Regions from separate parts of the Pandoraea sp. LA3 genome, predicted to be linked through region 3. Evidence: riboswitches for the same ligand, from Rfam matches in the RefSeq annotation. Region 3 holds a riboswitch; each other region holds the start of a gene.
The links. A riboswitch is a leader RNA that binds a small molecule or an ion and turns the genes downstream of it on or off. The one in region 3 is predicted to bind cobalamin.
Positions count from the first base shown of each region.

Region 1: another riboswitch for cobalamin. It lies ahead of C5N93_RS04745 (TonB-dependent siderophore receptor); the one in region 3 lies ahead of C5N93_RS26560 (TonB-dependent receptor).
Region 2: another riboswitch for cobalamin. It lies ahead of cobW (cobalamin biosynthesis protein CobW); the one in region 3 lies ahead of C5N93_RS26560 (TonB-dependent receptor).

Region 1 covers NZ_PTPY01000022.1:97,689-105,436, reverse strand. The annotation lists gene C5N93_RS04775 (helix-turn-helix transcriptional regulator) at 1-335, opposite strand, end outside; gene C5N93_RS04770 (SDR family oxidoreductase) at 453-1,334, shown strand; gene C5N93_RS04765 (amino acid permease) at 1,315-2,874, opposite strand; gene C5N93_RS04760 (GNAT family N-acetyltransferase) at 3,156-3,650, opposite strand; gene C5N93_RS04755 (AraC family transcriptional regulator) at 3,683-4,606, opposite strand; gene C5N93_RS04750 (SLAC1 anion channel family protein) at 4,758-5,768, shown strand; adenosylcobalamin (AdoCbl) riboswitch at 5,808-5,955, shown strand; gene C5N93_RS04745 (TonB-dependent siderophore receptor) at 5,962-7,748, shown strand, end outside.
Region 2 covers NZ_PTPY01000029.1:72,167-79,914, reverse strand. The annotation lists gene bluB (5,6-dimethylbenzimidazole synthase) at 671-1,354, opposite strand; gene C5N93_RS09795 (cobyrinate a,c-diamide synthase) at 1,338-2,651, opposite strand; gene cobO (cob(I)yrinic acid a,c-diamide adenosyltransferase) at 2,654-3,256, opposite strand; gene C5N93_RS09785 (cobalamin biosynthesis protein) at 3,243-3,752, opposite strand; partial or broken gene cobA (uroporphyrinogen-III C-methyltransferase) at 3,765-4,472, opposite strand; cobalamin riboswitch at 4,882-5,167, shown strand; gene cobW (cobalamin biosynthesis protein CobW) at 5,347-6,453, shown strand; gene cobN (cobaltochelatase subunit CobN) at 6,473-7,748, shown strand, end outside.
Region 3 covers NZ_PTPY01000041.1:360-8,107, forward strand. The annotation lists gene C5N93_RS26540 (acyl-CoA dehydrogenase) at 63-1,844, shown strand; RNA gene ssrS (6S RNA) at 2,005-2,186, opposite strand; gene C5N93_RS26550 (cell division protein ZapA) at 2,221-2,532, opposite strand; gene C5N93_RS26555 (hypothetical protein) at 2,529-2,840, opposite strand; cobalamin riboswitch at 2,930-3,181, shown strand; gene C5N93_RS26560 (TonB-dependent receptor) at 3,366-5,312, shown strand; gene C5N93_RS26565 (iron ABC transporter permease) at 5,367-6,362, shown strand; gene C5N93_RS26570 (ABC transporter ATP-binding protein) at 6,461-7,228, shown strand; gene cobT (nicotinate-nucleotide--dimethylbenzimidazole phosphoribosyltransferase) at 7,380-7,748, shown strand, end outside.

The sequences.
Region 1 (7,748 bases), on a different contig from region 3:
ATCAGCCGCTGGAGCCGGGGATTGACGCTCTCGACCGCCCGGTAGCGCACCTCGGGCGGACGTCCCAGACCGAGCATGAAAAGATGCTCGCGTTCCGCATCGGTCAGCATCAACGCGCCGGCGACGCGCTCAAGGACATCGGCCGACGGGGCGCCGCCGCGCCCCTGCTCCAGCCACGTGTACCAGGTCGGGCTGATGTGTGCGCGCTGGGCGACTTCCTCGCGTCGCAACCCCGGGGTTCGCCGGCGTCCGGAAAAGCCGAAACTCGCAGGGTCCAGACGCGTGCGTCGGCTTCTCAGAAAGTCGCCGAGCGATTTGGCCGTGTTGACTGACATGGGAATCCTGTTAGTCGCTTTACTATGATGAGGTCACTACTTTAACGGGATAACGAATGGACCGATAGTGATCGTCATGGCGCGGCATCGCGCCGCGAACACGACGGAGAATTCACCATGCGTATCTTTCTCACGGGGGCGACGGGCTTCATTGGCTCGGCGCTGGTCCCCGAACTCATCAACGCCGGGCATGAAGTGATTGGCATGACCCGATCCGACGCCGGCGCTCAGGCGTTGCGCGATGCCGGTGCCGAGGTGCATCACGGCACGCTCGAAGACCCGGAGACCTTGCGCAGTGGCGCGGCCAAAGCGGATGGCGTCATCCACGCAGCGTTCGATCATGACTTCTCGAAGTTCGTCGAGAACTGCGCCAAGGACACCCGCGCCATCGCGGCCCTCGGCGCCGCGCTCGCCGGTTCAGACCGGCCGCTGATCATCACGTCGGGCACCGGCATGGGCTCGCAACACGGCGCACCCGCGAGCGAGGATGTCTTCAACACCGCGCATCCCAATCCGCGCATCGCGTCGGAACTGGCAGGCAACGCGCTGCTGGACGCCGGGGTGAACGTGTCGGTGATGCGACTGCCGCAGGTCCACAATCCGCTCCGCCAGGGGCTCATCACACCGCTCATCGCGATTGCGCGGGAGAAGGGCGTCGTGGCCTATGTCGGAGACGGCGAGAACCGCTGGCCGGCGGGCCATCTGTCGGACGTGGCGCGGTGTTACCGGCTGGCGCTGGAAGCCGGCGTGCGGGGCGCGCGCTATCACGCGGTCGGGGAGGAGGGGATCAGCAGTCGCGAGATCGCCGAGGCGCTGGGGCGCGGTCTGAACTTGCCGGCCGTCTCGTTGACGCCGGAGCAAGCCCCGGCGCATTTCGGATGGATGGGGATCTTCGTCGGACTGGATATGTGGGCGTCGAGCGCGCTCACTCAGGCGCGTCTGGGCTGGCGCCCGAGCGGCCCGACGCTGATCGCCGATCTCAACGAAGCGCGTTACTAGTCTCGTGACCCGCCGCGGCATCCGTCAGGGCGTCTGCCTGCGCAGGCGTCCGGCCTTGCGGGAAGCGCATGTCGCGGTACTTCACGAAGTGCGACCCGCGCACGAGCCGGTAGCCTGCCCAGATCAGCAGGAACAGCGGAATGCCGATGTACGTCGCCACCACGCCGCCCCAGTCGATCCGGTCCTGAAGAAACGCCTGATAGTTCTGACCGAGCGTAATGATCAGACACAGGACGAAGGCGAAGATCGGGCCGAACGGGAAGAACGGTGAGACGTACGGCAGATTGGCGAGGTCGCGACCCTGTTTGACGTAGCCGCGACGGAAGCGGTAATGGCTGATCGCAATGCCGAGCCACGCGATGAAGCCCGTCATGCCGGACGTGTTGAGCAACCAGATGTAGACGGCATTCGGGCTGAACACGAACGTAAAGAAGCACAGTGCCGCGACGGCGGCCGTGGCAAACAGCGCCCACATCGGCACGCCGTTGCGCGAGATGCGACCGAAGACGCGAGGCGCCTTGCCGTCGCGCGCCAGGCTGTAGAGCATGCGCGTGGCGGCATACATTCCCGAGTTGCCTGCCGAGAGCACCGACGTCAGCACGACGGCGTTCATGACCGAAGCCGCGCCGAGCAGTCCGGCACGCTCAAAGATCAACGCGAACGGGCTCACGCTGATGTCGGTGACGTCGTTACGCAGCAGATGGGGATCGGTGTACGGAATCAGCAGGCCGATGACGAGAATGGCGGCCACGTAGAACAGCAGAATGCGCCAGAAGACCTGACGCACGGCGCGCGGCAGATTGCGTGCCGGATCTTTGGATTCACCGGCGGCGATGCCGATGAGTTCGGTGCCCTGAAACGAAAAGCCCACGACCATCGCCACGCCGATCAGCGCCGCGAAGCCGCCGGCGAAGGGGGCATTGCCGATCGTCCAGTTGGCCACGCCGCCACTCTCACCGCCACGAATGATGCCGAGCAGCATCATCACGCCCATGACCACGAACGCCAGGACGGCGATCACCTTGATCAGCGCGAACCAGAATTCCGCTTCACCGAAGCCGCGCGCGGAGAGCGCGTTGAGGCAGAAGGTGATGGCAAGGAAGAGCGCGCTCCAGTAGACGCCGGGCACGTCGGGGAACCAGTACGCCATGACCAGTTGCGCGGCCACGAGGTCGACCGCCACGGTGACGGCCCAGTTGTACCAGTAGTTCCAGCCCAGCGCGAAACCGAACCCTTCATCCACATAACGGGCGCCGTACGTCGAGAACGATCCGGACACCGGCATGGCGGCGGCCAGCTCGCCCAGACTGGTCATCAGGAAGTAGACCATCAGGCCGATCAGCACATAGCCCAGCAGCGCACCGCCCGGGCCCGCCTGCGCGATGGTGGCGCCGGACGCCACGAACAGGCCGGTGCCGATGGAGCCGCCCACGGCGATCATCGTCAGGTGGCGGGCAGAGAGGGAGCGGCGCAGTTCCGACGGTGCAGATGCCTGCGCCTCGACGCCCTCGCGGAGCGGGTCATGTTCCGATGTTGCCAATGTCTTGTTCCTTCAGAGCCTTGTGAGCGAAGCGAAGCCCCCGTGCGGCCGTCGCGGCGGCGGCTGTCGCGCATGACGACGCCGCGCCTGTCTTCCGGAAACGGCCCGTCGACTTCTGGTTGTGGGGCCCGCAGGAAGGTGCGCCCGGTTCGCTGACGCAGAACCGGCCGGGGGGTATTGCAGAGTGGGGTGGATTGTACTGCGGGACTGCTTTATCAGGCTACTTTCTGCTTGCGTGCGTCGATAGTTCGCATCAAAACGCTAATTTATGCGGATTTTCGTCAGAGTTTCATCACCATCTCATGCCACGCCATGCCGCCGTGATCCGAGGGCGACGGCTTGACGTAGTGGTAACCGAGCCGTTCGTAGAGCGGGATGTGACGTTCCTTGCACATCAGATGGATCGTTGCTTTCCCGGCGGCGCGCATGCGGGCGATGAAGGCTTCCATGAGCGTGCGGGCATAGCCGCGACCCTGCTCTTCAGGGGCGAGCACGACGGACATGATGACGACGTTCGGCGCGGCGGCGTCATGGCCGATCAATTCCTTGAAGGCTTCGTCGGACATCACGACGTCGTAGGCGCACCCGGAATTGATGAACCCGATGATGTTGTCGTCGCGCGTCATGACGAGAAACCCTTCGGGGTACTGTGCGATCCGCGTGGCGATCTTCTCGCGCGTGGCGGCTTCGTCGCCTTCGTAGGCGCTGATTTCGATTTCGTAACAGCGGTCGACGTCGGACGGGCGCGCGTTGCGCAATTGCACTGAAGGTTGCATGGTCGTTTGACGATGGTGGGGGGAGGCCGACATCATACGCGGCTCTGGCGACGGCGAAACTGTCCCGGCAATTCACCGATGTGCTGGCGAAACGCTTTGCCGAAGGCCGCTTCCGACTGGTATCCCACGGACATGGCGATATCGCCCGCATTACGCCGCGTGCGCAGCAGAAGATCGCACGCCACGGCCATGCGCACCCGCGTGAGGAATTCGAATACCGTCATGCCCGAGCGTTCGTGGAAACGGCGCGCGAAGGTGGCGCGCGACATCGCGGCGCGTTGGCCGAGCGTATCGATCGTCCACGGCTCCCCGGGGTCGTTGAATACCGCCTGCGCCGATGCGTGCAGCCTCGCATCTGAGAGCAACGCCAGAATGCCGGCTTCGCCTGCGGGTCGCTCGCAACAGCGTCGCAGCGCCATCGCGAACAGCGTCTGACTCAGCGATGTGACGATGGCGAGCGCCCCCGGACGCCGGTCAGCCGCCTCGACACGCATCAACTCGACAATGCCTTGCAGCGCGTCCGACGGATCGCCCGTGAGCGAGACATGCACGGGGTCGGGGAGCGCGTCGAACAGCAGGTTGCCGGGACCGGACGCGCGCACGAAGTGTCCGCACAGAATGTCTGCCCCCACGGGGCGGTTCGTCTCGTCGCCTGCGAGCCGCTCGGGCAGCAGGTCGCCATGCGCCAGCCGGGTACGGACGGGCGAGCCGGCCGCACTTTCGTCGCGAATGACATGGGCGCCGCCACGCGGGAACAGGATGAAGTCCCCGGTGCGCGCGATCAGGTGCCGGCTTCCGATGTCGATGCGACACGCGCCCGCGAGCACGAGGTGAAACGGCGAGATGCCGTCGGGGGCGGCGTCATGCGGAATTTCGTAGGCGCCCGACAAGCGGCAGCGCAAATCCAGCCCGGCTTGCGGGTCGGCCATCTGAATCAGTCGCGTCAGCGTGTCCATGAGACGAATGCGCTAAAAATTGAGATTCAATGATTCTATTCGTATCGATGTCCGGCGCATACTCGCCTCACCCAAACCGTGATTGCCGAGGTCACCGGCGGCGACGCTCACGAGCGTCGACGTGCCGGGGCCTCCGACAGGAGAAAACCTCATGACAACGCATGCGCAGGTGCCAATCGCCGCGACGCCCACCACACTCAGTCAGTTACCGGTCGCGTTCTTCGGCTCCGTGATGGGGCTGACCGGCTTGTCCGTGGCGTGGCGGCTGGCCCATGCCCAGTTCGGCGCCGCATCGTGGGTCGGCGAAGCGATCGGTGCGGTGGCGCTCGCGTTGTTCGCCGCACTCGTCGTCGCCTATCTGGCCAAGGCCGTGCTGCACTTCGACCGGGTGCGCGCCGAGTTCTCGCATCCGATTGCCGGCAACATGTTCGGCACGCCGCTGATCAGCCTTTTGCTCACCCCGCTGTTGCTCGCCGACAGTCATCCGGGACTGGCGCGCGGTCTGTGGTACGCGGGTGCGACCGGGATGGTGGTGCTCGCGTGGTGGATGGTGATGCGCTGGATCAGCGTGCGTCAGCAGCCTGAGCATGCAACGCCCGCGTGGATCGTCCCGGTGGTCGGGTTGCTCGATGTGCCGCTGGCGGTGCCTGCTCTCGGCCTCTCGCACGAGATGCACGGCCTGATGGTGTTCGGCACGGCGGTCGGCCTGTTCTTTGCTGTGCCGCTGTTCACGATGATCGTGTCGCGACTCATGTTCGCCGAACCGTTCCCGGTGTCGTTGCAGCCGTCGCTGCTCATTCTGGTCGCACCGTTCTCCGTGGGCTTCTCGGCTTATACCGCCACCTCCGCGGCCACTGTGGGCAGCATCGATGGCTTCGCGCAGGCGCTCTACATGATCATGCTGTTCGTGCTGGCAGTGTTGCTGGTGCGCCTGCGCGGTCTCGCCCATTGCTGCCCGTTCCGTGTGTCGTGGTGGTCGGTGAGCTTCCCGCTCGCGGCGTCGGCCGCCACGGCGGTGAAGTACGCCGGGTTTGCGCAGCATCCGGTAACGGACACGGTGGCGATCGCGCTGCTCGGTCTGGCGACGCTGGTGATTGCCGCGCTGTTCGTGCGCACCGCGTGGGGCGTGGCGAGGGGCGAACTGCGGACGCTGACTTCATGACGCCTTGCGTCCAAATCATTCCGAAAATCTTCAGCACCACGTAGAATGCGTCGCTACCGACGGCCGGAAGCTGGTGAGAATCCAGCGCGGTCGCGCCACTGTGACTCGTCATCGCGACGGGAAGTCAGACCTGGCCGTCGGGTTCATCGACCATGTTTTTGGGGCGCGAAACCCCAGGAGACGCTGAAGTACCATGCCTCAATCTCGTTCGACGGCCTACGTCAGGGCCCCGGCGGCGGGCGCGCTCGCGCTCAAGCAAACCGCATTCATCGCCTTCTCGCTGCTCGGTGGCGCTTGTGTTCCGGCGGTTGCCGCCGAGGATGCCAACCTGCCACTCGTCACGATCAACGCGCAGCATGCGCGCGACGACGCACCGCTCTCCACGCCGACATCGACCGGCTCGCGCCTGAATCTGTCGAGCCTCGACACGCCGGCGAGCGTCGAGACGATCACGGCCGCACAGATCGAAGCGCGCGGTGACCAGACCGTTACCGATGCGGTCACGCGCGCCACCGGTTTCACCAGCAATGCGGCGCCCGGCAACGGCGGCACGGCGCTCGCGGTGCGCGGCTTCTCCGGTCAGGAGTCGGTGATGACGCTCTACGACGGCACCCGTCTGTATCCCGGTGCCGGCACCATGACGTTCCCGTTCGACACGTGGCAGGTGGAGCGCATCGACGTGCTGCGCGGACCGGCGTCGGTGCTCTACGGCGAAGGCGCGATCGGCGGTGTGGTGAACGTGGTGCCGAAGCGCCCGCAACGCGAGTACGCGACCACGATTCAGGTGGGCTTCGGCACCGACGCTCAGAAGCGCTTCGCGCTCGACACGACCGGCGCACTCGGCCCGATGCTGTCGTATCGCTTCTACGTGAGCGACAACCGCAGCAACGGCTGGGTCGACCGGGGCAAATCGCACACGACGTCGTTCGGCGGCGCGGTGAAGCTCGACGTCTCCCCGAAGCTGTCGTTCACGCTCGACTACGATTACGGCCGTCAGATGCCGGCGACGTACTTCGGCGTTCCGCTGAATAACGGCACCATCGACTCGACGCTGCGCTACAAGAACTTCAACGTCGGTAACGCGCTGATCGCCTATTTCGATCAGTCGACGCGACTCACCGGCGTGTATCGCGTGGCGGACGGCATCACGCTGCGTGACCAGTTGTACTACCTGAACACCAACCGGCACTGGCGCAACAGCGAAGCGTACGAGATGGATCCGTCGACGCGGCTGGTCACGCGCAGCGATTACATCGAGATCCTCCAGCACGAGCATCAGGTCGGCAACCGGCTGGACGCCACCGTCGACCGCAGCATCGCGGGTCATGCGAACCGTTTTGTGGTGGGTGTCGAGGCGAATCAGATCTCCTTCCAGCGCGACAGCAATACGCCGTTCGGCGGCTCGTCGGTGGTGAGCGCCGACGGCTTCGATCCGGGCGTGTTCGCGAGTCCCGATCCGACCGTGGCCGAGTTCCGCACGCTCACGCGTCAGGTCGCCCTGTTCGCGGAAGATCGTTTCGACATCACGTCGCGCCTGTCGGCCGTAGGCGGCATGCGTTACGACTACCTCGACTACTCGCGTCGTCAACTCGCCACCGGCACCGAGTTCGGCAAGACGTTCTCGAACGTCGGCTGGCGTCTCGGACTCGTGTATCAGCTCAGTCCGTCGGCGTCGGTCTACGGTCAGTACACGCGCGGTGCCGACAGCATCGGCTCGCTCGTGACGCTGTCGCAATCGCAGACGAAGTTCGACCTGGCGACCGGGCAGCAGTGGGAGGCCGGCGTCAAGCAGGAACTGCCGGACGGGCGCGGCTTCTGGACGCTGGCCGTCTATCAGATCGTGAAGAAGAACCTGCTGACGACCGATCCAGTGAATCCGACGCTGACGCAGCAAGTCGGTCAGCAGTCGTCGCGCGGTATCGAATTGTCCGGGGCGTTGAAGCTTGGCTATGGTTTCTCGGTTGAGGCGAATGCCTCGCT
Region 2 (7,748 bases), on a different contig from region 3:
CTGCCTCATGTGGGCCGAACAGCTTCACAAATGACCGGAACCGGCCAGTAGCGGACGGTCGAGATAAACTCTGATTCTTAAATAGATATCGGATAGCTGTCTTCCTATGCCTCGAACCACCGTAGACATCGCCCGTGACATCGCTACGTTTACTCCTAGAGAGGACAACTGGCTTTCCTTGGATTCACTCCTTGTGGAACTCTGGCAGGCGGGGCATCCGGAACAGGCGATACCCGAGCTTCTGGGTCTGTTCGAGCGCTACCCAGAGGAGGATGGTTGCGGCGTGATGTGGAGCGTTCTACACGGACTGGAGTCGCTGCCAAATTATGAACGAGAGCTTCTTCGTTCCCTTATGCGACAGCCCAGCGAATTTGGCGTCCTCATGGTTGGCCGACTGCTTAATGCAGGCATACAACATGTTGGGGACGCTTCGCTAGTCGACACACTGCATGAACTGGCGTCCACGGCGGAGTCCATGCTCATTCGTGAAACTGCGATAAGCTTTGTATCCCAAAACAAGTGAATGAATGATCGCAGGAGACACTTCCCTCAAATATTAATGGCTGCTTTAGGGGGAGCGCTAACTGGCTGTTGTGGGGCGGGAACGGCCCTCCGCATCCGTCGGCAATCGGCCCAAAGCCGCCGTTCATTCTCTGCGGCATCACCCACATCATTCCGCTGCACTACTGGGGTCGCTCGCCGCAGTGTCCTTTTCCGACGGCCATCGGTTTTCGAAAACGTATTCGTCCAGCGGGGCGCGAGACGCCCAGCCTTCCTGTTCCAGCATCGGGGCGTTGTAGAACTCGGTCACGTGTCCGAGGCAGAGAATTGCGACCGGCTTTGCACCCGCTGGCATTTCCAGTAGTTGCGCGACCTCGTCGGGATCGAAGATCGACACCCATCCCATGCCCAGACCTTCCGCGCGGGCGGCCAGCCACAGGTTCTGAATCGCGCAGGATACCGAGGCCAGATCCATCTCCGGTAACGTGCGTCGGCCGAAAACGTGACGCTCGCGTCCGTCCATCAGCGCCATCACCAGGATCTCGGCGCACTGCTGCATGCCCTCGACCTTGAGCTTCATGAATTCGTCGCGGCGAGCACCGAGTGCGTCAGCCGTCTTGTGCCGCTCACGTTCGACTGCATCGTGCAACGCCGAACGCAGGGCGGGTGACGTCACCCGCACCACGCGCCAGGGCTGCATGAAGCCAACGCTCGGGGCATGATGCGCCGCGTCGAGCAGTCTTGCGAGGACCTCGGGATCGACGGGCGTCGGTACGAAATGGCGCATGTCGCGCCGCTCGTAGATCGCGCGGTAGACGGCGGCGCGTTCGCGTTCGCTAAAAGGCTGTGCCATGAAAGAGTGCGGCAGTAAGCGCCGGGTTCGACGGCCAGTAGCCGTGCAGATAGCTCGCCACGATCGCGCCTTGACGGTACACCGGCTCACCCGTCGTGCTGGCAGCGCTGCCGGGCCGTGTCGAGTGGTAAATCGGCGCCATCGACGTGGCCATGCGCGTGTAGTGAAAGGTGTGCCCCCTGAGCGTGCCGTGCGATGTCTCCAGCGCCTGCATGCCGAGACCGGCGAGGCGCTTTTGCAGCGTGGCGTGCCCGGGCAGAATGCCCAGCATGGATGTCGAGACGCCGTCAGCATCCGTCAGCTTTTCCAACAGATACAGCATGCCGCCGCACTCGGCCACGATGGGCTTGCCTGCCGCCGCATGCGCACGCACGCTCGCAGCGCTCAGCGCGTTGCCTGCAAGCCGCGCCGCATGCAGTTCGGGATAGCCGCCGGGCAGGAACAGGGCATCCGTCGCGTCGGGCACGGCATCGTCCGCGAGCGGCGAAAAATACGTCACATGTGCACCCATCGTCTCCAGCAGACGAAGGTTCTCCGGGTAGATGAACGAGAACGCGGCGTCACGCGCGACGGCAATGCGCTTGCCGTCGAGAGATTTCGGGATGTCCGGCATCGCGTCCAACGTCGGCGCGTCGAAGCTGACCGGCGGCGGGAGGTCGGCGAGTGCGGTGCCGGCGAGCGCCTGCGCGGTCGCGGCAATCCGGGCATCGAGCCGATCGATCTCATCGGCCTGATGCAGGCCGAGATGTCGTGCGGGCAGCGTCATCTGCGCCGATGTCGCGAGATGCCCAAGCCATCGCAAGTCCGTCGGCATGCCCTCCTGCAACAACTGCGCATGACGCGGCGAACTCACGTGATTCGCGAGCACGCCATGCATCGGCAACCCCGGCCGGTAGTGGGCGAGTCCCGAGGCAATCGCGCCGAACGTCTGCGCCATCGATTTCGCCGAGATGACCGTGACGACGGGCACACCGAACGTCATCGCCAGATCGGCGCTGCTCGGGGTGCCGTCGAACAGTCCCATCACACCTTCGATGAGAATCAGGTCGGCCTCGCGCGCAGCCTCCGCCAGCAGGCGACGGCATTGCGCAACGCCCACCATCCACAGATCGAGCGTCTGGACGCACGCCCCGCTGGCGCGCTCGAGAATCTTCGGATCGAGAAAGTCGGGACCGGTCTTGAAGACGCGAACGCGGCGTCCCTGCTCGCGATGCCATTGCGCCAGACCGGCCGTGACCGTGGTCTTGCCCTGACCGGACGCAGGCGCACTCACGAACAGCGCGGGGCACGACGCCATGATCAGAACTCGACGCCCTGCTGCGCCTTCACACCCTGCTCGCGATACGGATGCTTCACCAGACGCATCTCGGTGACGAGGTCCGCCGCTTCGATCAGTTCGTCCGGCGCATGACGGCCGGTGACCACGACGTGCTGCATTTCGCCACGTGCGGTGAGCACGCCGAGCACTTCGTCGAGCGGCAGATATTCGTACTTCAGGACGGTATTGAGCTCATCGAGAATCACCATGCGGTAGTTGCTGCTCTCGATCATGTCGACGGCCGCTTGCCAGCCCTTGCGCGCGGTAGCGATGTCGGCGTCGCGGTTCTGCGTGTTCCAGGTGTAGCCGTCGCCCATCGTGATGAAGTCGCACTGCGGGTGGCTGCCGAGAAAGTCACGCTCGGACGTATGCAGCGCGCCCTTGATGAACTGCACCACGCCAATGCGCTGGTCGTGACCGAGCATGCGCACGGCCATGCCGAACGCCGCCGTGCTCTTGCCCTTGCCGTTGCCCGTATGTACGATCAGCAGGCCCTTTTCGGTCGTCGCGGCAGCTTGCTTTTTTTCGTGTCCTTCGCGACGTCGCTGGGTCATGCGCAGGTGGGATTCGCTATCTGTCTTCATCGTTTCGTGACTCCGGTTGAGCGTCGTGCTGAGGGTTGTCTGAGGCGGCGTTGGTGGTCGTCACCGCGATGGCGACGGTGATGCCGTCGTCGGCGTATTTTTTTTTCGTGAGCAGCGTGCCGCCGGACGATGCCAGCAAGGCGCAAGGCTCGCATACCGCGCGCACACCCACGTGGGCGAGCACGGTGTCGGAGCGGGGCAGTTGGGGATGCGCGTCGAGACACGCCTCGATCTGCGCAGGCGCATAGCCTGCCAGACGAATGCCGTGGCGCTCGCAGAAGCGCACGAGAGCCAGATCGCCGACCTTCTTGTCGAGCGTCGCGAGGGTGTCGACCTCGGCAAGCGAACGCGCGCCTAGTGCAGCGAGTACCGCGGCTTCGATCTGCGCTGTCGTCACGCCTTGCCGAAAACCGATGCCGAGGCTGAGCGGGCGCTGCGCCGTGGGGCGTCGGGAAATCCCGGCGATCTCACTGCCGGCATCATCACCGTCGATCATGCCGGGGCGCTGCGCGAGCGACACCACGTCGCCGATCACGATGATCGACGGTGAACCGATGGTCGCCGCACGGACCTCGGCAGACAAGGTGTGCAGCGTGGCAATAACGTGACGTTGCGCCGGGAGCGTTGCCGACTCGATGGCCGCGCACGGGGTGTCCGGCGACATGCCCGCTTGTTGCAACTGATCCGTGATGTCTTGCAGACGGCGAATGCCCATGTAGATCACGAGCGTCAGGCCCGTGGCCGCGAGTGCTTGCCAGTCCGGCTCGTCGTCGCCTGCGCTGTGTCCCGTCACGAAAATCACGCCCTGTGCCAACCCCCGATGAGTGACGGGGATGCCGAGCGTCGTCGGTGCCGCAATGCCGGCGGTTATCCCGCCCAGGATCTCGACGGGCACTCCCGCCGCCTGCAACGCTTGCAGTTCCTCGCCGCCGCGTCCGAACACGAAGGGGTCGCCGCCTTTCAGGCGCGCCACGCTTCGGCCTGCGCGAAGGTGCGAGAGCATCAGCGCGATGATCTCGCGCTGCGGCGTGGACGCATGCCCGCCGCGTTTGCCGACGTAGACGATCTGCGCGTGCGGCGCGGCCATCGCCAGAATGCCGGGATTCACGAGATCGTCGACCAGCACGACATCCGCCCGGCCAAGCGCTCGCATGGCCTTAACGGTGATGAGTTCGGGGTCGCCCGGTCCGGCGCCGATCAGCCACGCACGACTCATTGCGGGCCTCGTTCGGCGTAATCGTGGTGGGAGACGTGCAGGTCGAGCAGGTCGTGCATCGGGCCGCACGAGACGAAAACGGCACCCGACATGGAACGCGATGCAGGACGCAGACGGGCCACCGGGACCGGGGCAGGACGATGACTCATAAGCGGGACGACGGGGGAGGGCATGAGCGGTCGGCTGCGGTGCGCAGAACGAATGCGCGGTAACGCCCTTCATGCCCCTCATCGAGGGAGCAGGGGGACCGAAAATTTGGTGGCGAGGATACCACAGGCCCTGTGCGGCTCGCTTCGCGCCCGTCTGCCCCGCCGGCGTTCCGATTGTGGACAGCCGGAGGGCAGCTTGAGGGCGGCTTGAGGGCGGCTTGGGGCCGTCGTCTCGCCTTGACGGAGCGGTATCCGGCACCTACACTCGCGGCTAATCTGGTGCTCGCGCACACGTTCAGGCGTGCGCAGTTAAACGGGAAACAGACGGGCGGCGCGCCCCCTCATGGGTTCGACGCGACGCCCCAGCCTGTGCTGCCCCCGCAACGGTGAAACGAAGGTGCCGCAGTCATGCGGCGCCAGGCCGACTTCAACCCCGCACGTGTTTCGCGGGGCGAGACCACTGCGCCAATGCCCTCACGGGCGGCGTGGGAAGGTGAAGCGGCCATTTCGTCAGCCCGGATACCGGCCGGAGAAGACGATTGGCACTGCGGGTAGGCGGTGTGCAGTCAAACCTTCAGTTTCGCCACGTTTCCTCCGCTTTCCCGATGCAGCCGTCACCGGCGGCGCGGCCGTGTCCTGCCGGACAGGTCGAATGCCATGCCGGCAATACCGACGCACCGACGACCGGGCCGGAAGAGGCGTGTCACCACGCTTTGCCTTATTCCATGTCGACTTCCATGCGCAAGATCCCCGTGACCGTGATTACGGGCTTTCTCGGCAGCGGTAAAACCACGCTGCTGCGTCACATCCTGTCCAACAACAACGGCCTGCGCGTCGCGGTCATCGTCAATGAATTCGGCGAACTGGGCATCGACGGCGAAATCCTCAAGGGTTGCGGCATCGGCTGCGACGACAACGGTCAGGAGACCGAGGGCCAACTGTACGAGCTGGCCAACGGCTGCCTGTGCTGCACCGTCCAGGAGGAGTTCTTCCCTGTGATGGAAGCGCTGGTGGAGCGTCGCGACCAGATCGACCATGTGCTTATCGAGACGTCCGGCCTCGCGCTGCCCAAGCCGCTGGTGCAGGCGTTCAACTGGCCGTCGATCCGCAACAGCTTCACCGTCGACGCTGTGATTACCGTGGTCGACGGTCCTGCCGCCGCCAGCGGCCAGTTCGCCGAAGACCCGGTGGCGGTCGACGAACAGCGCAAGGCCGATCCGAATCTCGACCACGAATCGCCGCTGCACGAACTGTTCGAAGACCAGTTGAGCGCGGCGGATCTGGTCATTCTCAACAAGACCGATCTGCTCGACGACGCGGCGCAAGCCAGCGTGTCGGCCCTGATTCGGGAAGAGCTGCCTGCGCACGTGAAGATCGTGCCGGCGAGCAACGGCAACCTCGATCTGAGCGTGCTGCTCGGGCTGAACTCGGCCTCCGAGGAAACCATCGATCAGCGTCACGACCATCACGGTTCGGCGGACGATGCGGACCACCATCACGACGAGTTCGACTCGGTCATGGTGTCGGCATCGCTCACGGCACCGGCGTCGCGCGACTCGGTCATCGCCGCGTTGAGCCAGTTGGTGCAGAACCACACGATCTACCGCGCCAAGGGGTTTGCGGCGTTGCCGGGCGCACCGATGCGTCTCGTGATTCAGGGCGTCGGCAAGCGTTTCGACAGCTATTTCGACCGTCACTGGCGCGATGGCGAAACACGCGGCAGCCGCTTCGTGCTGATCGGCGAAGACCTCGACGCCGAAACGCTCCAGCGCGAATTCGACGCGGCACTGGGCGCAAGCGCCACGTCGTCCACGTCCACCGCAGCGGCCTGAGCCGGGGAAGACGCGTCGCATGCATCTGTTACGGACAGTCCCCGGCGGCTTTGTCGATGACGCCGCCGGCGTGATCCGCATCGATCAGCAGCCCGCCGACATCGTGGTGCTCAGCTCGGCCGACACCACGCTGTCGTTGCTCGCGAGCGTGGTCGAGCGGCTCGGCGACGATTTCCCGAGCCTGCGGCTTGCCAACGTCACGTATCTGCGGCAACCGGCGTCGGTCGACTTCTATGTCGACGATGTCTTGCAGCATGCGCGCGTCGTGGTGGTCGATCATCTGGGGGGCGAAGCTTACTGGCCGTATGGCATCGAGCGGATCGTGGAACTGGCACAGCGTCGCGGTCAGATGCTGGTGATGTTCTCCGGCGACTTGCAGGAAGATCCGAACCTGACGGCGCTGAGCACGGCAAGCCCCGAGTTCTGCACGCGCCTGTGGCGCTATCTGCGTCAGGGCGGACCGGTCAACGCCGAGGCGTTCCTGCGTGCCATCGCGTGGCACGCGCTCGGCTGGGGCGACGAACCGCCGCTGCCGGTCGCGGTGCCCAATGCCACGCTGTACCACCCGAATCCGCGATCGCCGACCGGAGTCGCCACGATGGACGACTGGCAGGCCTGCTGGCATGCCGGGGCGCCCGTCGTCGCCATCCTGTTCTACCGCGCGCACTTGCAGGCGGCGAATACCGGCGTGTTCGACGCCCTGATCGATGCACTGAGCGCGCGCGGTCTGAATCCGCTGCCGATCGCGATTACGTCGCTCAAGGACGCCCTCAGCCGCGACGTCGTGCAGCAACTCTGCGACACCTACGACGTCTCGCTGGTCCTCAACACCACGGCCTTCTCCACCTCAACGCCGGAAGATCCGCGCCAGTCGCAGGTCTTCGGCAGCGACGCGCCGGTGTTGCAGGTGATTCTCAGCGGCGGTAATCGCGACGATTGGGTCAAGGACAATCAGGGCCTCAACTCCCGCGATATCGCAATGCACGTCGCGCTGCCGGAAGTCGACGGCCGCATCATCACCCGGGCGATCAGCTTCAAGGGCCTCGACTATCGCTGCCCGCGCACTGAAGTCGATGTCGTGCGTTACCAGCCGGACAAGGAACGTGTCGCATTCGTGGCCGAACTCAGTCGCCGCTGGTGCCTGCTGCGCACGAAGCCCAACGCGCAGAAGCGTCTTGCGCTGGTGCTGGCGAACTACCCGGCGAGCGAGGGACGCATCGGCAACGGTGTCGGACTCGATACCCCGGCGTCGGTCGTCGAGATATTGACCTTGCTGCGCGACGAAGGCTACCGCG
Region 3 (7,748 bases):
AACAATAAGCATCTGGCATTCGCCACCATCCGAAGGCAATCGAAATCCCCAGGAGGAACGACATGAGTTATCAGGCCCCGATCAAGGACATGCAGTTCGTCATGAACGAACTCGCGGACCTGACGCGCATCGCTGCGTTGCCGGGTTATGAGGATGCCTCGCCCGACGTCGCACAGGCCGTGCTCGAAGAAGCGGCCCGCTTCAATCAGGAAGTGCTCGCGCCGCTGAACGTCATCGGCGACCAGCAACCGAGTACGTGGAAGGACGGTGTGGTCACCACTACGCCGGGATTCAAGGAAGCGTTCCGTCAGTTTTCCGAAGCGGGATGGCAGGGCGTGCTGCATCCGCAGGAGTTCGGCGGGCAGGGCTTGCCCAAACTCGTCGCTACGCCCTGCACGGAAATGCTCAACGCGGCGAACCTGTCGTTCGCGCTGTGCCCGCTGCTCACCGACGGCGCCGTCGAAGCGCTGCTCACCGCAGGCACCGACGCCCAACGTGCACTCTACGTCCCCAAGCTGCTCTCGGGCGAGTGGACTGGCACCATGAACCTCACGGAGCCGCAGGCCGGGTCGGATCTCGCGATGGTGCGCACCCGTGCGGAGCGCGAGGCCGACGGCACCTATCGCATTTTCGGCACGAAGATTTTCATCACGTTCGGCGAACACGACATGGCGGAGAACATCGTTCACCTCGTGCTCGCCCGCACGCCCGATGCGCCCCCAGGCGTCAAGGGCATTTCACTGTTCATCGTGCCGAAGTTCAATGTCGACGCCGAGGGTAAGCTCGGTGCGCGCAACGATGTGCATTGCGTGTCCATCGAACACAAGCTCGGCATCAAGGCGAGCCCCACGGCGGTGCTGCAATTTGGTGACAACGGTGGCGCGACGGGGTACCTCGTCGGCGAAGAGAACCGTGGCCTCGAATACATGTTCATCATGATGAACGCGGCGCGTTTCGCCGTCGGCATGCAAGGCGTGGCCGTCGCCGAGCGTTCGTATCAGCATGCCGTGGCGTATGCGCGTGACCGGCTGCAAAGCCGTCCGGTGGATGGCTCGTCGCGCGACGCGGTGTCGATCATTCATCACCCCGACGTCAAGCGCATGCTCATGACGATGCGTGCCCTGACGGAAGGGGCGCGCGCACTCGCGTACGTGGCGGCGGGTCAGGCCGACATCGCACATCACGCGGCCGATGCCGAGGCAGGCAAGCGCGCGCAGGCCGTCTACGAATTCCTCGTGCCGATCGTGAAGGGCTGGAGCACGGAGATGTCGCTGGAGGTGACGAGCCTCGGCGTACAGGTGCATGGCGGTATGGGCTTCATCGAAGAGACGGGCGCGGCTCAGTACTATCGCGATGCGCGTATTCTGCCGATCTACGAAGGCACGACGGCGATTCAGGCGAACGATCTGATCGGTCGCAAGACGCTGCGCGATCGTGGCGCCGTGGCCCGCGCGCTGTGTGAGCAGGTCGAGGCGACGGAGAATGAACTGCGCGCGGCGGGTGGTGTGGCCGCGCCGGTGGCCGAGCGTCTTGCCAAGGGACGCGAAGCGCTGGCCATCGTGGTGGACTACGTGCTGGCGAATACGCAGGACAACGCCAATGCGGTGTTCGCTGGCAGCGTGCCGTATCTGAAGCTCGCGGGCATTGTGCTCGGCGGCTGGCAGATGGGGCGTGCGTTGTTGGCGGCGCAGAAACTGCGCGATACCGATCCGTCGTTCTACGACGCCAAGATCGGCACTGCGCGTTTCTTCGCGGATCACATCCTCACGCAGGCTCCGGGCCTTGCGCAGTCGATCACCGAGGGGGCCGACTCGGCGCTGTCGCTTAACGAAGCGCAGTTCTGATCGCCTGACGGCAAATGAAAGCGACCTGCGGGTCGCTTTTTTTGTGCGGTACGTCGGCGCCAATACCCACTATCGGTCCGAGGCAAGCATCAAACCGGAACAAAACCGCCGGACGAAAAAAAACGGCACTGCGTGAATGTCATCACGCAGTGCCGTGCATTGGGTCCCCGCCTCAGCCGCTAAGCCGGCATCCTGAACCGTGAGGTTCAAGGTGGTCGCGGTTAGTAGCGCTTTGGGTTCATCAGACAGAGTGACGCTCACGCCAGCACTACAAACTTCCGCAACCTGCAACAGATCATTGGTTCAAGGAATCTATGACTTTCGCGAACCAGGCAGGGAAAACTAACCTTTCGGACCAGACAGTTACCGATGTCTTTCAGCTTTGATACTGATCGATGACGGCACTCAGTCGTTCGTCCATGGCTTGCATTCTACGCTGAATTTCTTCGGCAGGGAATGCTTGTCCAGCAGCAATGCTTTTTTCCAACGCAAGCAATTCGGATGCCAGGCTCAACGCTGCCATGACGGCAATGCGGTCGGTGCCGCGCACGCTGCTTTGCGCGCGGACCTTGCTCATTTCGGCATCCACGCGCGAGACGGAGGCGAGCAGGTCGGCCTCGTGTTCGGGCGGGCAGGCGAGGCGGTACGACTGTTCAAGAATATGAACTTCGAGCTGCTTGATCGTCATGCGTTTTCTCCACCGGGGGTGCCGAGCAGATCCATCTGACCCTCAGCGGGGTTTTGCGTGGGAAGCTTTTCGAGGATCGCGTTCAGGCGAACCTGGGCCTCGTCGATCTTGGCGGCAAGCTGATCGCGTTGCAAACGCAAGGCGTCGCGTTCGGTGCGCAATTGCTCGATGGCGGCGCGGGTTTCGTCGCATTCGGCGCGCGCACGGTCGAGTTCCGCGAGCAGCGCTTGATTGTGTTGGTGAAAACGTTGGCTGATCACAACCAACTGTTCCATTTTATCGGTGAGATTGTCGAGATCGGTGAGCATCGGGCTGCGTCCTCTTGATTGCCCTACATTCTAACGGAATCGGCGGCCAATGCCCGACGAACGAGCATTGACGCTCGTTCGATTGGCCCCTACACTTGCGGCACTTCGGTGCTCGCGCACGCCCCCCGGCATGCGCAGTTAAACGGGAAACAGGGAGCCGCGTCCCTACACGGGCTGGCTAACCTGTGCTGCCCCCGCAACGGTAAGTCATTCTTTCGACCCGAAAGGTTTCCGAAAACGCGCTTCGCCTCTATCGCCACTGTGTGCCATCTGCATGCGGGAAGGCCGGTCAGGCGCGACGATGACCAGCCCGGATACCGGCCCAAGTGAGTGGGGATTCCATCATGCCGCCCGGCGCAAGCCGCTGGTGGCATGTTGTCGTTTTCAAGTGCCGATGCCACCCGTCGTATTCGCATGTGTTCGCATGCCGATGTGTCACCGGCGCTCCCGATACGCCCCTTTCGTCGGCGACCTGCGGGGGAACGGGTCAAGGCAACAAGAAAACTACGGAAGTCACACCACACCATGCGCTCCCACGTTCGCGCAATGGCGCTGCACGCGCCTGCCTTTGCTTCGCGCTTCATACCGCCCGCCAGCCCGCTCGCTCACACGCGTGCTGCCTCGATCTTCTCGCCTCATCGCGTAGCGCTGGCCGCCGCCTTGCTGGCCGTCAGTGCCGCCGCACAGGCGCAATTGACCGATGCCACGCTCAACACGACCGTGGTGACGGCCTCGCGCACGGAGCAGAAGCTCGCGGATACGCTGGCGTCCACATCGGTCATCACGCGCGCGCAGATCGAAGCCAGTCAGGCGCAGGACCTGCCATCGTTGCTTCGCGGTCAGGCCGGTGTCGAGATCGTGCAGAACGGCGGCTTCGGCACTTCCGCGAGCCTCTTCATGCGCGGCGCTGCGTCGAATTCGTCGCTCGTGCTCATCGACGGCGTGCCCGTCAACTCCGCTACGACCGGTACGACCAACATCGCGCAGATTCCGGTGTCGCAGATCGATCACATCGAAATCGTGCGCGGCAACGTCTCGGCGCTGTACGGCTCGCAAGCCGTGGGGGGCGTGATCCAGATATTCACGCGCAAGGGCGGCGGCGGACCGCCGAAGGCTCACGCCGAAATCGGCTACGGGACGAACAACACCACGCAGGCCAATGCCGGTATCGCCGGGTCGTTCGATGACGGCAAGACGCGCTTCTCGCTCGACGTCTCGCGCTTTCACACGAATGGCATCTCGGCACAGGACCCGCGTTTCGCGCCCAAGGCCAATCCGAACCGCAACGGCGACGACAACACGAGCGTGACGGCCACGCTCTCGCGCAAGTTCGGCGATACGTGGGAAGTCGGCGCCCGTCTGTTTCAGAGCGACGGCAGCAGCAGCTACGACAGCGCATTCGGCAAGCCGACGGATCTGAACGATGTCGACGCCCGCGTGCGTCAGGTCTCGGCCTACGCGAAGGGCAACGTCACCGACAAGTGGAGCACGCGCTTCACCGTCACCCAGGGCGACGATTACAGCTACAACTATCTGAACGGCAACGGGAACGGTAACTTCCACACGTCGAGCAATCAGATCGACTGGGCCAACGAATACGTCTTCCTGCCGGATCAGAAGCTCATCGCCGGCTACTCGCGGCTGGAGCAGACGGTCGACAGCAACACGAACTACGACCGTAACAACCGCCATCTCGATTCGTTCTACGTCGGTTACGAGGGCGTGATCGCGCAGAAGCACGAGGTGCAGGCGACCGTGCGGCGCGACATGTATTCGGACTTCGGTGGCGCGAACAGCTACTGGGTCGGCTACGGTTACCGGTTGACCGACCAGTGGAAGCTGATGGCCAACGCGTCCGACGGGTTCCGCGCGCCGACCTTCAACGAGCTGTTCTATCCCGGCTTCGGCAATCCGAACCTGCAACCGGAGCGCTCGATTTCGAAAGAGGTCGCGGTGCAGTTCTTCGACGAGCGCTTTGGTCTGGCCAAACTCGCGCTGTTCCGCACCAACTACACGAACCTGATTCAGTCGCTGACCGTATTCCCATACACGGCGGCGAATGTGGCGAAGGCGCGCGTGGAAGGGCTCGAATTGACCTATCAGGGCAAGATTCAGTGGACGGGCACGGACGTGCGAGCGTCGTTCACGCGTCAGAACCCGACCGATCTGGACGCCGACAAGGTCCTCGCACGTCGCGCGAAGCAGTATGGCTCGTTCGGCGTGACGCAGACGCTTTTCAGCAAATTCAGCGTCGGCGGCGATGTCTTCTACAGCGGCGAGCGTTACGATACGGGAGGCCAGCATCTTGGTGCCTACACGCTCGTGAATCTTCAGGCGCGCTACAACATCGACAAATCCTTGTACGTTTCGGCGCATCTGGACAACGTCTTCAACAAGAACTACCAGACGGTCTATGGCTACAACACCCTCGGGCGTGCGATTTACGTCTCGCTCGGCTGGAAACAGTTCTGACCTGCGCATGACCGGTCGCGCATCCGACGGCGTCCTGGTGGCGCGCGCTGACGCATGACGTTACGTCGCGCCCTCACGATCTGGGCGGGGCTGGCCGGCATTGCGCTGGCCGTGCTCGTCGCGTCGCTCATGCTCGGGAGCGTGCCGGTTTCGTTGCGCGAGATCGGTGCGCTGGTGCTGGGACATGACGTGGGCCTCGCGGGCGACGTGATCTGGCGTCTGCGTTTGCCGCGTTCGCTGGCCGCGTTCGCCTGCGGTGGCCTGCTCGCCGTCGCCGGTACCCTCATGCAAACGTTATTGCGCAATCCGCTGGCCGATCCGTACGTGCTGGGCATCTCCGGCGGCGCAGGCGTCGCAGCACTGGCCGCGCTGGCGCTCACGCTGCCGTTTTTCTGGGTGCAGACGAGCGCCTTCGCGGGAGCGCTGGCGGCCATCGTCATTGTGATGGGCCTGTCGCACCGTAGCTTCCTGCGTCCGGGCGATCGGGACAGCAGCACCAAACTGCTGCTCACCGGCGTGATGATGGCGGCCGGCTTTGGCGCCATCGCCACACTGATTCTCACGCTCGCGCCCGATGCCAGCCTGCGGGGCATGCTGTTCTGGCTGACGGGCGACCTGAACGGCGTCGATCGCGCTTCGCTGCCCCTGTCCACACTCGCCGTGACACTGCTCATCGTGTGCCCGGTCGCGCATCGTCTGAATGTGCTGCTGCGCGGCGAAGCCGTCGCGCAGGCCGTGGGCGTGGCCGTCGGCCCGCTGCGCGCGCGGATCTATCTGGCGGCGTCGCTCGCCACCGCCGTTGCCGTGACCACGGCGGGCAGCATCGGCTTCGTCGGTCTCGTCGTGCCGCATATCCTGCGCCTGCGTTTCGGCAACGATCAGCGCATGCTGCTGCCGGCGGCGGCCCTCGGCGGCGGTGCGTTGCTGATGCTCGCGGATCTGGTCGCACGCACCGTGATCGCGCCGACGCAATTGCCGGTCGGTGTCATCACGGCGATGATCGGCGTGCCCGTCTTCCTGTGGCTGCTGTCCCGGAGGGTGATCCGATGAGTTCGCCGCGGAATCTTTCGACGTCCTTGCCGAGCACGGCATCGACCCGCGAGCCGCTGCTGCAAACCCATGCGCTGACGTTGCGCGCGGGTGAGCGCATGCTCGTCGACTGGCTGGATCTCGCGGTGGCGCCGGGCGAATGCTGGTGTCTCGCCGGGCCGAACGGCGCGGGCAAGACGACATTGCTCGACACGCTCGCGGGTCTTCGTCCCATCGCGGAGACCTCGGCCCGCGATGCGGCGATTACCGCAAGCGGACGCGTCGCGATCGGCGGCAAGATGCTGGCAGAGTGGCGTCCCGAACCGCTGGCACGGGTGAGGGCACTGATGCCGCAACAGATACGCGACGCGTTCGCCGCGACCGCGCTCGAAGTCGTGCTGGCGGGTCGACACCCGTATCTCGCGCCGGGACGTTGGGGGGCATGGGAGTCCGACGACGATGTCGCCATCGCCAGCGCCGCCCTCGCGCAGGTCGGCCTTGAAGACTTTGCATCGCGCGACGTCACGACGCTCTCAGGCGGCGAGCGCCAGCGCGTGTCGCTCGCGGCGGTGATCGCGCAGGCCACGCCGTTGTTGTTGCTCGACGAACCGGTGTCGCACCTCGATCTGCATCATCAGATCGACGCGCTCGAATTGCTCGCGGCGCACGCCGAGCGCAAGGGCGCGGCCGTCATCTTCTCGTGCCACGATCTCAATCTGGCGCGACGCTTCGCCACGCACGGCCTGCTGCTCGACGGTCGTGGCGGCTGGCGCGCCGGGCCGGTGCGCGAGGTGCTGTCGGCCGAGTCGTGCAGCGACGCGTTCGGTTATCCGTTGCGTCTGATTCGCGACGGCGACGACGAAGCGCTCGTGCCGGTTCGACGCTGATGAGCGTGCTCGTGACGCCGCGCCGAAGGGGATTCGCGATGGGCACACAAGCCGGCGTACACTCACATCCGCGCGTGGGGCCGTACGCGGTGCCGCGCGCTATTGTCACTCTGGTAGTCACTCCCGTATTACCGTTTCAGGACGTCTGCGCATGACCGCTTTCAGCCCGCTGCTCGCCGAACTCTTCGACATCGCCTCGCCTTCCGCCGCGATGGACGCCTCGTTGCAACACGCCATCGACATCAAGACGAAGCCGCCCGGCAGCCTCGGCGTCCTTGAACGGGTGGCGCACCGCATCGGTCGCATTCAGCAGAGCGCGACGCCGGCGTTGACGCGTCCCGCCATGCTCGTGTTCGCGGGCGATCACGGGATTGTGGCGGCTGGCGTGAGCCCGTATCCGCAGGCCGTCACGGCGCAGATGGTGCTCAACTTCCTGCGTGGCGGTGCCGCGATCAACGTATTTTGCCGTGCCAATGGCATTGAAATGGAAGTGATCAACGCGGGCGTGGCGGCGGACTTC